Magnetococcus marinus MC-1: one gene and its partner. The protein of the gene in region 1 interacts with the protein of each later gene in a pairwise test. Links are inferred from orthologs where the notes say so. Each region holds a gene or a part of one and is shown in the gene's direction. Other genes may lie near its edges.

Region 1 (8,040 bases):
ATGATAGCCTGTTTGAAGGAGATAGCGAGCTAACCATCAAATTGGAATTTGATAAAGAGGCTGGCACCTTCTCCATCATGGATAATGGTATCGGTATGAGCCGTGATGAGGTGATCTCCAACATTGGTACCATCGCCAAATCGGGTACCAAGGAGTTTTTTAAATCACTCACCGGTGATCAGCAGCGTGATGCCCACCTGATTGGTCAATTTGGGGTCGGTTTTTACTCCAGCTTTATTGTGGCAGACAAAGTAACTTTGGAGACCCGTAAAGCTGGGGCTGGCGCTGAGCAAGGGGTGCGTTGGATCTCGGCGGGTGATGGCAGCTACACCTTGGAAAATATGGAAAAAGCCGAGCGTGGTACCCGTATTACCCTGCATATGCGCGAGGATGAAAAAGAGTTTCTGGATGCGTGGCGTCTGCGCTCGATTGTGCGTAAATTTTCTGACCATGTGACGTGGCCGGTGAAAATGCTCGAAGAGCTGCCACCCGCCCCACCTGCAAAAGAGGGCGAAGAGCCCGAGCCCCCTAAAACCCCAGAGTGGGAGACGGTCAATAAAGCCAGTGCGCTGTGGACGCTCTCGAAAAATGACATCACGGAAGATGAGTATAAAGAGTTCTACAAACATGTGGGTCACGATTTTGAAGACCCCATGGAGTGGGTACATGCGCGTATGGAAGGGCGTATGGAGTATACCCTGTTGCTCTACATCCCGGGTCGTGCTCCCTTTGATCTGTGGGATCGGGATCGTCGCGGTGGGCTGAAGCTGTTTGTGCGGCGTGTCTTCATCATGGATACCAGTGAAGAGCTGCTGCCCCGCTACCTGCGCTTTGTGCGGGGTGTGATTGATTCCGCCGATCTACCCCTGAATGTCTCGCGCGAAATATTGCAGCAGAACCGTCAGGTCGAGGCGATTAAAAAGGGCTTGGTCCATAAAGTTTTGGGTATGCTCGAAGAGATGCTCAAAAATGATCCTGAAAAATATGCCACCTTCTGGAAAGAGTTTGGCATGGTGCTCAAAGAGGGCATGATCGAAGATTTTGCCAACAAAGAGCGCATCGCCAAACTGTGCCGCTTTAGCACCACCCATGACGGTGAGCGGGTGCCAAAAATCGCCCTAGCGGACTATGTGGAGCGCATGAAAGAGGGGCAGGAGGCGATCTATTATGTAACCGGCGAGAGCTTTGAAGCCTGCTCATCTAGCCCCCACTTGGAGATCTTCCGTAAAAAAGGCATTGAGGTGCTGCTGCTTTCAGACCGGGTTGATGAGTGGACCGTTACTCATTTGACCGAGTTTGACGGCAAGCCTTTACAGGCCATCACCAAGGGTGAGTTGGATCTCTCCAAATTTGCAGGTGGTGAAGAAGAAGCCAAAGATGAAGAGGCTGAAAAAGCGCAGGAAGAGGCGCTTAAGCCGATCACCGAGCGGATGGCTAAAGTACTGGAAGGTCAGGTTAAAGAGGTGCGATTAAGTCACCGTTTGACTGAATCCCCCGCCTGTCTGGTGGGGGATGCGCACGATATGAGCGCCACCCTGGAGCGCTTGCTCAAGGAGGCCGGTCAAGAGGTGCCCACCGCTAAGCGTATTTTGGAGATCAACCCCAGCCATGCCCTGCTCAAGCGTCTAGCCGATGAGGCTGACGAAGAGAAGTTTGGCGAGTTGACCCATGTGTTGCACGATCAAGCGCTGCTCGCGGAGGGGGGGCAACTGAAAGATCCCAGTCAGTTTGTCAAACGTCTAAATAAGTTGTTGATGGGTTAAGCTTCGCAGCGTTTGAGCTTAGCAGATAAAGGGGGGCCACTCTAAGGGTAGCCCCCCTTTTTTAAGGCTATTGCGCATGGTTGGCGGGATCTATGGTTTAGCGCCGCCATGCCGTCCATGCCCACCACGCCCAAGCGAGCATGAGGCTTAAACCACCCAAAGGGGTTAGCTTAGCGAGCAGCTCAAAGGCGGGATTTAGCGCCCGCAGATAGATGACTCCGCAAAACAGCACAACCCCCAACACCATCAGCCAACCAATGAATGGCCGCCGCTTCACCCCGCTGCTTGCTGGATGCCAAAGATCCAGGGCGATAAGTGCCAGAGCATGGTACCACTGGTATTGTAGCGCAAGGGCCACCCCCTCCCAGCGGTCAATCGTAAGCAACTCTGGGCGCAGGGCGTGGTGGGCATAGGCCCCAAACAGCGCCGCTGTCAGGGCTAATAGTGCACCAATAACCATAAAAGGGCGGGCAGGCAGCATGGGTTTTATCACCTTGTTAGAGCTTCACGGGAGCGAAAAGCCGTAGGCGCATTCAAACCCAAATAGGGAAATCTGGCAACCCTTGAGAGGATGTCTCATCAAGCTAGGCCAAAATCGGGCAGATCGACTAGGGCTACGGCTTCGCCGAATGTTTTGGGGTAAGCTGCTTAGTTTATGGGGGTGGTGATTGCCGATCTGGCTTTGCGGAATGGGATCAGATATAGTCTAGGGCGTGTCGATAGAGAAAAATCACCACGCAAAAGATCATCACCGCCTCTGGCGGTGCTATTATTGGAGGTCGTTTTGAACGAGACGTCGAAACAGGAATCTTTGGATAACCTGCCTATCGAAGCGGGGCACTTTCAACAGCTTATTGAACGAATTGAGCGGTTGGAAGAAGAAAAAAAGGGCATTGCTGAAGCGGTACGGGATATCTATCAAGAGGCAAAAAGTCTGGGATATGATCCCAAAGTTATGCGCCAAGTGATCAAAATTCGAAAAATGGATAGCCACGAACTGGATGAACAAGAGGCGCTGTTGCACCTCTATTTGCAGGCGCTGGGCATGCGTTAACATGCAGCGTCGAGAGCGAGGTGAACATCGCTCTTTTCCACTCTGGCCGGGAACATTGGGGCCAATGGGTTTCTCTCAACCCGAATAAGGTGTGGTGCTGTGACCTATCTACGTGAAAAAAATGGTTTTTTATTGCCATGTTGGTTGGCGCGTTAATGATCTGGGTGATGCCTCTGCCCGAGGGTCTGACGGAACAGGGGCGCATCGTTTTGACGATGACCGTGGTGGCAACCACGCTGTTTGTCACCGAACCGGTGCCGTTGCCTACGGTGGCATTGCTCATTGTGGTGGGGCAGGTGCTGCTGTTGAAGCACAACTCTTCTGACGTGGCCCGCACCCTGATGAGCGATTCGGTGCTCTTTATCATGGGCTCGTTAATGCTGGCCGTGGCGGTGGTAAAACAGAAGCTGGATAAACGTATCGCCCTGTTTATCATACGCTTTACAGGCACAAAAACCTCGCGAATCGCCTTTGGTATCTCGGTTATGTCGGGTTTGTTGGCCTCGTTTGTGGGCGAGCACACGGTGGCGGCGATGATGCTGCCGGTGGGGATTGCCCTGATCACGTTGACCTCGGACGACCCAGCCAAGGTGCGCAACTTGGCCGCTGTGTTGCTCTTCTCCATCGCCTACGGCTGTTCCGTGGCGGGTGTGGGTACGCCGTCGGGTGGGGCGCGAAACGCGATTATGATCGGCTATTGGAGTGATTTCTATGGCATCGTTATCGACTATGTTAAATGGATGCTCTATGCCTACCCCATGTTTTTGTTGCAACTACCCTTTGTCACCATGATCCTGCTCTTTACCTTCCGTCCAGAGTTTGACGATCTCACCCCTGCGGTGGAAAAGTTGAAAGCTCAGGTCGAAGCCGAGGGGCCTTTAAAACAGCGCCACTTTGTCTCGATTGCGCTCTTTTTTCTTATCCTTTACGGTTGGGTGGGGCTCTCTGAAGGGGTGGGTATGGGCACCATCGCCGTACTGGGTGCCTCGGCCTTTTTGGTGGGGGGCTTGGTTAAGTGGGAAGATCTAAATAATGGTGTAAACTGGGGCGTGGTACTGCTCTATGCAGCGGCCATCTCCTTGGGTGTGCAGATGAAAGATAGTGGCGCCGCGGAGTGGGTCGCGACCAGCTTTTTGGAGATGTTAACCCCCTTCGGGGCGGACAAAGGCATGGGGCTGTGGTTGGCGGTGTCGGCCCTGACCACCGGCGTGACCAATACCATGTCCAATGGTGCGGCGGTGGCGGTGCTGGGGCCTATTGTGCTGAATATGGCAGCGGCTGCCCAAGAGAGCCCCGTGGTGATTGGCTTTATTACCGCCATCTCGTCGGCCTTTGCCTATTTGACGGTGGTGGGTACCCCCGCTTGTACCATCGTCTATGCGTCAGGCTACCTGAAAACATCCGATTTTCTTAATGTTGGTTGGCGAATGGCGGTTATGTCCACACTCTTGATGCTGCTGTTTGCCTCGCTCTATTGGCCGCTAATTGGCGTTTGAGCCGCAAGGAGAAGAGCATGACGCACAGTTTAAATGTGATTGAGCGGAGCGGTGCCGATCGTTTCCGTATTTTGGTCTGCATTGATGGGTCGGACGATGCCTACCGTGGATTGCGCTATGCCGCCAAATTGGGACATGGGGTGGATAGTGATATTACCCTGCTCTATGTGCGCCCCATCGACCAAGGGCTGAATAGTGGTGGATTGCAGGTGCGTGTGGCGCGGGATAACATGTTGGATTGGGGGCTGGACCTGCCCGGTATGCGCTGGCTGAAAAAGGGTTATGAAATTTTGATGGAGATGGGTGAGATGTCCAGCGACTGGGAAACCAGTCAAACCACCCGTGAATCCCATGGTGACCCCGCCGGTGAAAACACCCTCAGCTTTCGCCATGAGAGTGGCAAGGTCATTCATCTGCGCTTGAAAGTGGCTTATAGTATTGAAGGGGGCATCTTGGATGAGCAGGAAGAGGGGCAATATAACCTGATTATCCTGGGTGCTAGTGGACCCCGTGGTACCATGGAAAAAGTACTGGGGCCAACCCCTGTGGCGATGAAGGTGGCCATTCATGCCAAGTGCTCGGTGATTTTGGCCCGTGGTCTGGAAGAGGGGCATGGTCACCTGATATGCACCAATGGCTCACCGCGCTCCCTGGATATGGTGCGCAATGACGCCGTGCTGGCCAGCCGCTGTAACTGCCCCGTCTCCCTGTTGTCGGTTTGTCCAGATGAAGCAGGACGGAGTGAAGCGCAAGCTGGATTAAATCTGGCGATTGAGGCGCTTACCGAGCTTGGTATTGAGCCCAGAGAGGTGATTACCCGAGTGGGGGATCCCGCTTATGAAATTGTGGCACAAAGTGAAGGTTACTCGTTGGTGGTGATGTCAGCCACCGCCACGGGGGCGCTTAAACGGTTTTTTGTGGGTGGGGTGGCGGTCAGTGTGCTGCAACACAGCAAAGGCTCGGTTATGGTGGTTCGATGAGCCGCCCTTTTAGATGAATGGATGCAACGCGCAGGAGCTACTGCGCGTTTTTTTTCGGGGTTGTCATGTATCGCTATTTTGCCACGACGGCACGCGGATTGGAGCCTGCACTGGCTGCGGAATTAAAACGGATGGGTGCCAAAAGTGTGCGTCCAGCCTCCGCAGGGGTGGGGTTTGAGGGAGATCTAGAGATCGGACTGCGCGCCTGTCTGTGGTCCCGTGTGGCGACACGCATCATTTTGTCCCTGAAAAAAATTGATGTCTCGACCCCCGAAGCGCTCTATGCCTCGGTATTGGAGATCCCCTGGGAGGATCATCTCGACGCAGAGGGGACACTGTCGGTGGATTGTATTGGTACCAACGATACCATTCGCCACACCAATTTTGGCGGGCAAAAGCTTAAAGATGCCGTGGTGGACCGTATTCGGGATAAAAAAGGTAGCCGCCCCAGTGTGGCAAGAGAGCGCCCCGACCTGCGTATTAACCTGGGCATTCGGGGCAATGAGGGGCGAGTGGGCATTGATCTCTCGGGCGAGGGGTTGCATCGGCGGGGCTATCGACTGAGAACCGGCGATGCCCCGCTCAAAGAAAATTTGGCCGCTGCACTGCTCTATTTTGCCGGCTGGGAAGAGCAGGCGCGTCTGGGGGCTCCCTTTGTGGACCCCATGTGTGGCTCGGGAACCCTGCCGATTGAAGCCGCTATGATGGCTGGGGATATCGCGCCGGGCTCGCTGCGGCGCTATTTTGGTTTTCGCCGCTGGCGGGGGGCGTCAGGTATTGCAGAGCTCTGGCAACGCCTAGCGGATGAGTCCATTGAGCGCCAAAACCAAGCCAAAATGCCCATCATCGAGGCGGGTGACAGCGATGCGAATATGGTGCACATCGCCCAAGCAAATATTGAAGAGGCCGAGCTAGAGGGGCACATACGCCTGCACCAGCGTGATGTCGCGGCTTGGCAAAAGGGGGCTGATTGGCCTGATAGGCCCGGTGTGCTGGTGACCAACCCCCCCTATGGGGAGCGATTGGGTGAGGTGGTGGAGCTTAAAGGGCTGTTTGCCAAACTGGGTATGCTGCTTAATGGTCCGCTGCTGGGATGGCGTTCGGGGGTGTTGATGGGGGATGTGCTGTGGCAGAGTGCGATGGGTTTGCCCCAGCAGGGGCAACGCATGGACCTGAACAATGGTCCGATCCCCTGCGCCTACATCCTGCATGGCACCGAGCCTAAACCCCAGGCTGCTAAGGGGGCGCCAGCGCCTAAACCGGGGTTACAGCAGGGGGTGGTCTCCCCCGAAAATGCCCAAATGTTTGCCAACCGACTGAAAAAAAATCAGAAGCGCTTGAAAAAATGGGTGACCCGTGAAAACGTGCGCTGCTACCGCCTCTATGATGCCGATATGCCCGAATATGCACTGGCGGTGGATCGCTATGAAGAGTGGGTGGTGGTGCAGGAGTATCAAGCCCCCAGTTCGATCCCCGATGCCGATGCTCACCGACGTCTCCAGGATGCCTGCTCCGTGCTGCCAGAGGTGTTGGGGGTCCCCCCCGAGCGGGTGGTGGTCAAACAGCGCAAACGGCAGAAGGGCTATAACCAGTATGATAAAATGGCCAATCGTGGTCAAAAGGTACTGGTGGCCGAACAGGGGCTCAATTTTGAGGTCAACCTTACCGACTATCTGGATACCGGATTGTTCCCCGATCATGCCCCCATGCGTCGGCGCATCCAGCAAGAGGCCGCCAATCGGCGCTTTTTAAACCTGTTTTGCTATACAGGTACAGCCACTGTGCATGCGGCCGCAGGCGGGGCACTGACCACCACCAGTGTGGATCTTTCCAACACCTATCTGGAGTGGGCTCAGCGTAACATGGAGCTCAATGGATTTAAGGGAGAACACCAACACCGTTTTATCAAAGCCAACTGTATGCAGTGGATCGCCACAACCGACCAGACCTTTGACCTGATTTTTTTAGACCCACCAACCTTTTCAAACTCTAAAAGTATGCTGGAGAGCTTTGATATTCAACGGGATCAAGTTACGTTGATCGGTGGCGTGGCCCGCTTGCTTAATCCAGATGGCGTGCTCTATTTTTCCACCAACCGGAAAAAATTTAAGTTGGAACAGGATCTGTTGTCGGCGCAAAACCTGCATATGGAGGAAATTACCCAGCAAACCTTGGATCCCGATTTCCACAGGGAGCCGCCGATTCATCGCTGCTGGCGTATTACGTGTGCATAAAGTTATGTAACGGTCATAAAGCGGTCATTTAACAAGGTTAAAATAGACCGACTCGGGCGAAAGTTCACCCATTTGTGTGAAAACGGTTTCCAAACCTGTTATGATTGGGTATCTTTCGAGTTAAACGTTTTCTTTTCCTCAATTCTCCCATTGTTTTGTGGAAAAATAACAGGCAAGATCCACGTTTTTCCTGGATTTGGTTACGGAGGAGGTTCCGGTGTCTGATACGCAAATGTTCCGTCTGGTTACCCGGAGCGATTTTGATGGTCTGGTTTGTGCGGTCATCTTGAAAGAGTTGGACATGATCGACGAGATCAAATTTGTCCACCCCAAAGATATGCAGGATGGTAAAATTGAAATCACTGGCCGGGATATCACCACCAACCTTCCCTATGTGGAAGGGGTTCATTTAGCCTTTGATCACCACGCGTCCGAGTTGATCCGTCGGGGTGATGCCGCGCCAGACAATCATATTATCGACCCCCATGCGCCCTCGGCTGCACGGGTTGTCTA
Region 2 (5,976 bases), 200 kb from region 1 along the record:
ACACCGAGAGTGGCTAATCCAGCGGGCTAGGATCTTAGGCTGGCAGGCCAAAGTGGCCGATCAAATGCCCTACCACCGTTATATTTTGCAGGCTGAAGAGCGCCTCTTTCATTCACCCCAGCTCAAAGCGGTGGTGTGCAACTCCGCCATGGTCAAGCAGGAGTTGATGGACCATTTTAGACTACCTGCGCAAAAGCTCCATGTCATCTATTCAGGCATTGATTGTGCGCGGTTTCATCCCGATCTCAAAGCCCATCGCAGCGCCGTACGGCAGCAGTGGCAGATCCCCTTAGAGGCCCCCCTGCTCCTATTTGTCGGCTCAGGTTTTGCCCGCAAGGGGGTCAATGCCCTGCTGCAAGCGATGACCCTTATGCGGCAGAGCGCCTATCTCTTGATTGTGGGCAAGGATAAGCAGCAAGCCCGTTTTCAGCGCCGCGCCAAACAGTTGGGCCTAGCCCAGCGGGTACGTTTTTGCGGGCCACAACAGAGTGTATTGCCCTTCTATGGAGCCGCTGACGGGGTCGTTTTACCCACCCTTTACGACCCCTTTCCCAATGTGGCCTTAGAGGCCATGGCGTGCGGCTTGCCCTTGCTCAGTTCCACCAAATGTGGGGCCGTGGATTTGGTGGAATCGGGGTACAATGGCTGGCTATGCGATGCCCTAGACCACCACACCATGGCGACCCAGTTGGATGCCCTGTGCGACCCTCACATGGCGGTACCCATGGGTCAAGCGGCCCGCCAAACAGTCTTACCCCTTACATTGGATGCCATGGCCACCAGAATGGAGAGCCTTTACACCTCGCTGCTGGATTCTCCCCTTCCATAAGCTGGAAAACTTTAGAGGCTGCGCTTTCTCTTTGACCAAACCTATAAATCAGAGTACAAGTGTGGGTTTTTCTATAACTCAACGCTTTCTCTGGCGGAGCTCCATCCCATGTCTCAGGACGTTTACCCCATCGAAAAACTGCGTAATATTGCCATTATTGCCCACGTGGACCATGGCAAAACCACCTTGGTGGATAAGCTGTTGCAGCAGTCTGGCACCCTCAAACAGCGCGGAGAGGCGACAGAACGGGTGATGGACTCCAATGACCTGGAAAAAGAGCGCGGCATCACCATTTTAGCAAAAAATACGGCCATTTATTGGAACGGCTATCGTATTAACATTGTGGACACCCCCGGACACGCCGATTTTGGCGGTGAGGTTGAGCGGGTACTCTCCATGGTGGATTCGGTGCTGCTGTTGGTGGATGCGGTAGAAGGCCCCATGCCTCAAACCCGGTTTGTCACGCAAAAGGCGTTTGCTCAAGGGTTGCGCCCCATTGTGGTGGTCAACAAAATCGACCGTGATGGGGCCCGCCCCGATTGGGTGCAAGATCAAACCTTTGATCTGTTTGATAAACTGGATGCCACCGACGAACAGTTGGATTTTCCGATTATCTACACCTCGGCCCTGCGCGGCTTTGCCACCCTGGACCACACCCAAGTGACCACCAACATGGATGCCCTGTTTGAGACCATTATCAAGCATGTCTCTCCACCGGATGTGGACCAAGAAGGCCCCTTCCGTATGCAGGTTACAGCGCTGGATTATAACAGCTACGTGGGCATCATTGGGATTGGTCGTATTGCCCGTGGTCGCATTAAGAGCAATAGCCCGGTGGTGCTCGTTGACGCCGACGGCAGCCAACGTAATGGCCGCATGTTGCAACTGTTCGGCTTTTTGGGGCTGGATAAGGTGGAAGTGCCCGATGCCAAAGCTGGCGATATTATCGCCTTCACCGGCATTGAAAAGTTGCGTATCTCCGAGACCATCTGCCACCCCGATGCGGTGGAGCCTCTGCCCCTATTGTCGGTGGACGAGCCCACGGTTAGCATGACCTTTCAGGTCAACGATTCACCCTTGGCTGGCCGTGAGGGTAAATTTGTTACCAGCCGCCAACTGCGGGACCGTTTGATGCGCGAGTTGGAGACCAACGTAGCCCTACGGGTCGAAGAGTTGGATGATCCCGATAAATTTCGGGTCTCGGGCCGTGGTGAACTGCACTTGGGAATTCTCATTGAGAACATGCGTCGCGAAGGTTACGAGTTAGGGGTCTCCCGTCCTGAGGTCATCGTCAAAGAGATTGATGGTGAAAGACGCGAACCCTATGAACAGCTGACCGTCGATATTGACGAAACCAGCCAGGGCAAGGTGATGGAAGCCCTTGGTGAGCGTAAGGGTGAGTTGGTCAACATGGTGCCCGATGGCCGTGGCCGCGTGCGCTTGGACTATATGATCCCCGCGCGGGGTTTAATCGGTTTTCTGACGGAATTCCGCACCATGACCTCTGGTACTGGTTTGATGTACCACGTGTTTGACCATTTTGGCCCCTATATCAAGGAGCCTATTGGGCAGCGCATCAACGGTGTGTTGATTGCCAAAGACCTAGGGGAGACCGTAGCCTTTGCTCTGTTCAACTTACAGGAGCGTGGCCGTCTGTTCTCCTCACCGGGGGATAAATGCTATGAAGGCATGCTGATCGGCATTCACAGCCGTGGCCAGGATCTGGTGGTGAACCCCATGCGGGCTAAGCAACTGACCAACATTCGCGCCGCTGGTTGTGACGAAAACATCAATCTGGTGCCGCCCATTCGCTTTAACCTGGAAGAGGCGTTGGAATTCATTGATGACGACGAGTTGGTTGAAGTAACGCCCAAAAGCATCCGTCTACGTAAGCGGTTTTTAAAAGAGCATGAGCGTAAGCGCTCGTCTAAAAAGGCTCAATAAACCTCATTGACATTCTCTACCCTGCAAAGAGCGGCCCCCTGTGGCCGCTCTTTTTTACATTCCGCGTTTCTCCCTCCTTTGCCATTATTGCCCCCACCGCCCATGGTACACACCAGCCATGGAACCGCCGAAGCGTCAGAGGGCGTTGTGCCAGCATGCTCACCCCTTTCGGTTTGGTTTCCTGCTTGTTACGCAACAGATGGCCGTCTATCACGGAACCACGAAAAAGCGCATGCCTCAGCATCCCCTTCATTTGTATGCTATTGCCACCTAATATTCGGTCTAATGGCGATAATTTTTCACCAAAAAATCATCTATATGAATATCTCTTCATCGTCACATACTATCCCGGCTCACTTAACCAAAACGTTACAACGATAGGATGTTAACATCACATATATAGCCTATTTTCTAGGGCAGTTGATCATGCCATTTTGTTCTTTTTCGAACCAGGGAGTTCTACATGAAAAAGCTGTTTGTTGCTGCTGCTATGGTGAGTATGGCCATGGCGGCTCCACAGGCCGAAGCTCGGGATCAGATCCGCATTGTCGGTTCTTCCACCGTCTTCCCCTTTGCCACCACCGTGGCGGAGCAGTTTGGACGCTCCACCTCTTTCAAAACCCCCGTTATTGAGTCCACTGGCTCCGGCGGTGGTTTAAAGCTTTTCTGTGCGGGTCTGGGTTTTGATCATCCCGACATTACCAACGCTTCCCGTCGCATCAAAAAGTCTGAAGTTGAGCTGTGCGCCAAAAACGATATTAAAGAGATCGTTGAAGTCAAAGTTGGTTATGACGGTATCGTGTTGGCCAACTCTAAATCTGCCCCATTAATGAGCCTGAGCCTGCGTGACATCTTTATGGCCACCGCCAAGATGGTGCCAGACGCCAATGGTAACTTGATTGCCAACCCCAACATGACCTGGGATCAAGTCAACCCCAAGCTGCCCAAGACCCCCATCATCATCTTTGGCCCCCCTCCCACCTCGGGGACCCGGGACGCCTTTGCTGAGTTGGCCATGGAAGGCGGTTGCAAAACCTTCCCCGCCATCAAAGATATGAAAAAGACCGATAAGAAAAAGTACAAGGCCCTCTGCCACGGTGTGCGTGAAGATGGTGCCTATGTCGAAGCGGGTGAAAACGATAACCTGATCGTGCAAAAGCTGGTTGCCAACCCCATCTCCATGGGTATCTTTGGTTACAGCTTTTTGGAGCAAAACGCCGACAAGGTGCAGGGTAGCTTGGTTATGGAAACCACGCCTACCTTTGAAAACATTGCTTCGGGCAAATATCCTGTCTCCCGCTCGCTCTACTTCTATGTGAAGAAAAAGCATGTGGGTCTGGTCCCCGGCATCAAAGAGTATCTTGCCGAGTTCTCCAGTGACAAAGCTTGGGGTGACGATGGTTACTTGGCCGATAAAGGCTTGATCCCTATGCCTGCGGCTGAGCGCAAAAAGTTTTCGATGGATATCAAAGAGCTGGCTCCTCTTACCCTAGAGTAAGCGGATAAAGCTTGGCCTCATAAAGGGGGTGATCTTACGATCACCCCCTTTTTTGTTGTCCGCGACTCTGGGCTCCAGCAAAAGGGGAGCTGAATATATCCAGCCTAGGCCAAGGCAAGAGGGCTGTTTAGCGCCCCCCTTGCCCTGACTTAAGCCGAGGGTGCCCGCGAGGCCTCTCAGCTTGACCCAACATCCCTTCCCTCTCCAGCTAAGCCCGCAGCACCTGCACCGGCAAGATGACCCTTTGCCCACAACGACGTGGGGTGAATTTCGGATCCCCCAGGGATGCTAAAAAAAAGCCCCATAAAGGAGCTTTTGCTTAAACCCACGGGTCTCTTTTAAACAGCTATTCCGCAGCAGGGGGCACCACCGGCAGACCAAATATTTTCCACAGTTGCATGCCACCCCGGTAATAGAGCAATTTTTCTTTGGGATAACCAAGCTCAATTAAGCCACGGATCGCTGTGGGCGATTGGCCACACCAAGGACCATTGCACCAAAGCACCAGATACTTGGCCTTGGAAAAATCTTTATCCACCACCCCAAAATGGGACAACGCCGCTTCAATAGAGAGCTCATCGGCGCCAAGTTGAGGAGACACCTCAATATAGGGTACATTGATGGAGCCTGGAATGGTCCCTTTGGCGTGCCAGTCTGGGGAGCGGGCATCCACCAACACCCCGCTGCCATCGGCCAAATGGGTGGTCATAAATTCCATCAACTCCACCTCACCAATGGTCCGCACCCCATCGGCTACCGTCATGGGCACCGCACAGAAGGGGGGGCATTTGCGGGAAGTTTTATCAAACCCCTCATCAATAACGCCGTTGGGATCCTGATTGCGGATCACCTGAACCATGCCACGGCCATGCTTGACCTCAAACGACCCTACCGTGCGAGTTATATTAACCTCCAGAGGGGCCGTATTGCCCGCCCCCCCTTCTTCACCATCCCCCGCTATGGCCGTTAGGGCCGTTAGGGCCACACATAAAGCCATGCACCCGCTCACCACGCGCTTCATCATTTTGCTATCCATCCTTTTGCTGGGGTAAGATTACTTGCCATCACAGGTGTTGGGATTGTGCGGTGTAGGGTGTCGAGCCATTTCCCATAAACACAGCAACGCTCCCATGACGCCTGGCTATCCCCTACTCTTTACTGGGTTATTTTTTAAGTTGAGTCACATTCATCATGCACTCTGCCATTTTACAAAGGCAAAGGTTTTTGTATGAGAAAGCGCGCAGCGTACCCCAGCGCAGCGGGTAGTGTAGGCCATGCCCAACCCTCAAAGGGCCATCAGCAAGGGTAGACGCTTACATTGGGGGAACTCAAAACGGGCTCGCAACGGCCACAGAACATCCGCAGATGTTGCCCTCCTTAGCCACAGCCTGGCGCACCATAAAAAAAGGCTGCCTTCCAGGATGGAAAACAGCCTTTTCAATCACACTCACGCCACCTTTACGGCTTGGCCTACAGCAAACTATGGCACTTAAACAACCACCGTGGAGCTGGTCAAGTCCCCTTTGGGTCGTTTGCCGTGCATCTGCTTACCTTCGATGATGTAATAAACATTCTCGGCAATATTGGTGACATGATCCCCAATACGCTCCACATTTTTGGCAATAAACAGCAGGTGGGTATAGGGCGATATGTTCCGTGGGTTCTCCATCATATAGGTCAAATATTCACGGAAAACGCTATTAAA

What was found. The genes of interacting proteins can lie anywhere in the genome.
Region 2: the proteins of rlmKL (region 1) and typA interact in binary tests that used the Escherichia coli proteins (3 or more experiments, as listed by UniProt). The link is inferred for Magnetococcus marinus MC-1 from one-to-one orthologs.

Annotation. Positions count from the first base shown.
Region 1 is NC_008576.1:2,095,583-2,103,622, forward strand. The notes cover bases 4,973-7,942. They hold rlmKL (bifunctional 23S rRNA (guanine(2069)-N(7))-methyltransferase RlmK/23S rRNA (guanine(2445)-N(2))-methyltransferase RlmL), read left to right. Parts: upstream 4,973-5,358; coding sequence 5,359-7,527; downstream 7,528-7,942. Other genes in these bases: MMC1_RS08660 (universal stress protein), read left to right, coding at 4,973-5,293; MMC1_RS08670 (exopolyphosphatase), read left to right, coding at 7,745-7,942. Outside these bases: molecular chaperone HtpG, read left to right, coding at 1-1,763; MMC1_RS08645 (DUF423 domain-containing protein), read right to left, coding at 1,861-2,244; MMC1_RS08650 (DUF2312 domain-containing protein), read left to right, coding at 2,548-2,817; MMC1_RS08655 (SLC13 family permease), read left to right, coding at 2,949-4,313; more of MMC1_RS08660, read left to right, coding at 4,331-4,972; more of MMC1_RS08670, read left to right, coding at 7,943-8,040. UniProt on the Escherichia coli protein: Specifically methylates the guanine in position 2445 (m2G2445) and the guanine in position 2069 (m7G2069) of 23S rRNA. Methylation occurs before assembly of 23S rRNA into 50S subunits.
Region 2 is NC_008576.1:1,899,927-1,905,902, reverse strand. What follows is about bases 476-3,355. They hold typA (translational GTPase TypA), read left to right. Parts: upstream 476-937; coding sequence 938-2,773; downstream 2,774-3,355. Other genes in these bases: MMC1_RS07870 (substrate-binding domain-containing protein), read left to right, coding at 3,237-3,355; MMC1_RS07885 (glycosyltransferase family 4 protein), read left to right, coding at 476-829. Also shown: more of MMC1_RS07885, read left to right, coding at 1-475; more of MMC1_RS07870, read left to right, coding at 3,356-4,271; MMC1_RS07865 (rhodanese-like domain-containing protein), read right to left, coding at 4,618-5,295; phosphate signaling complex protein PhoU, read right to left, coding at 5,761-5,976. UniProt on the Escherichia coli protein: A 50S ribosomal subunit assembly protein with GTPase and nucleotide-independent chaperone activity, required for 50S subunit assembly at low temperatures, may also play a role in translation.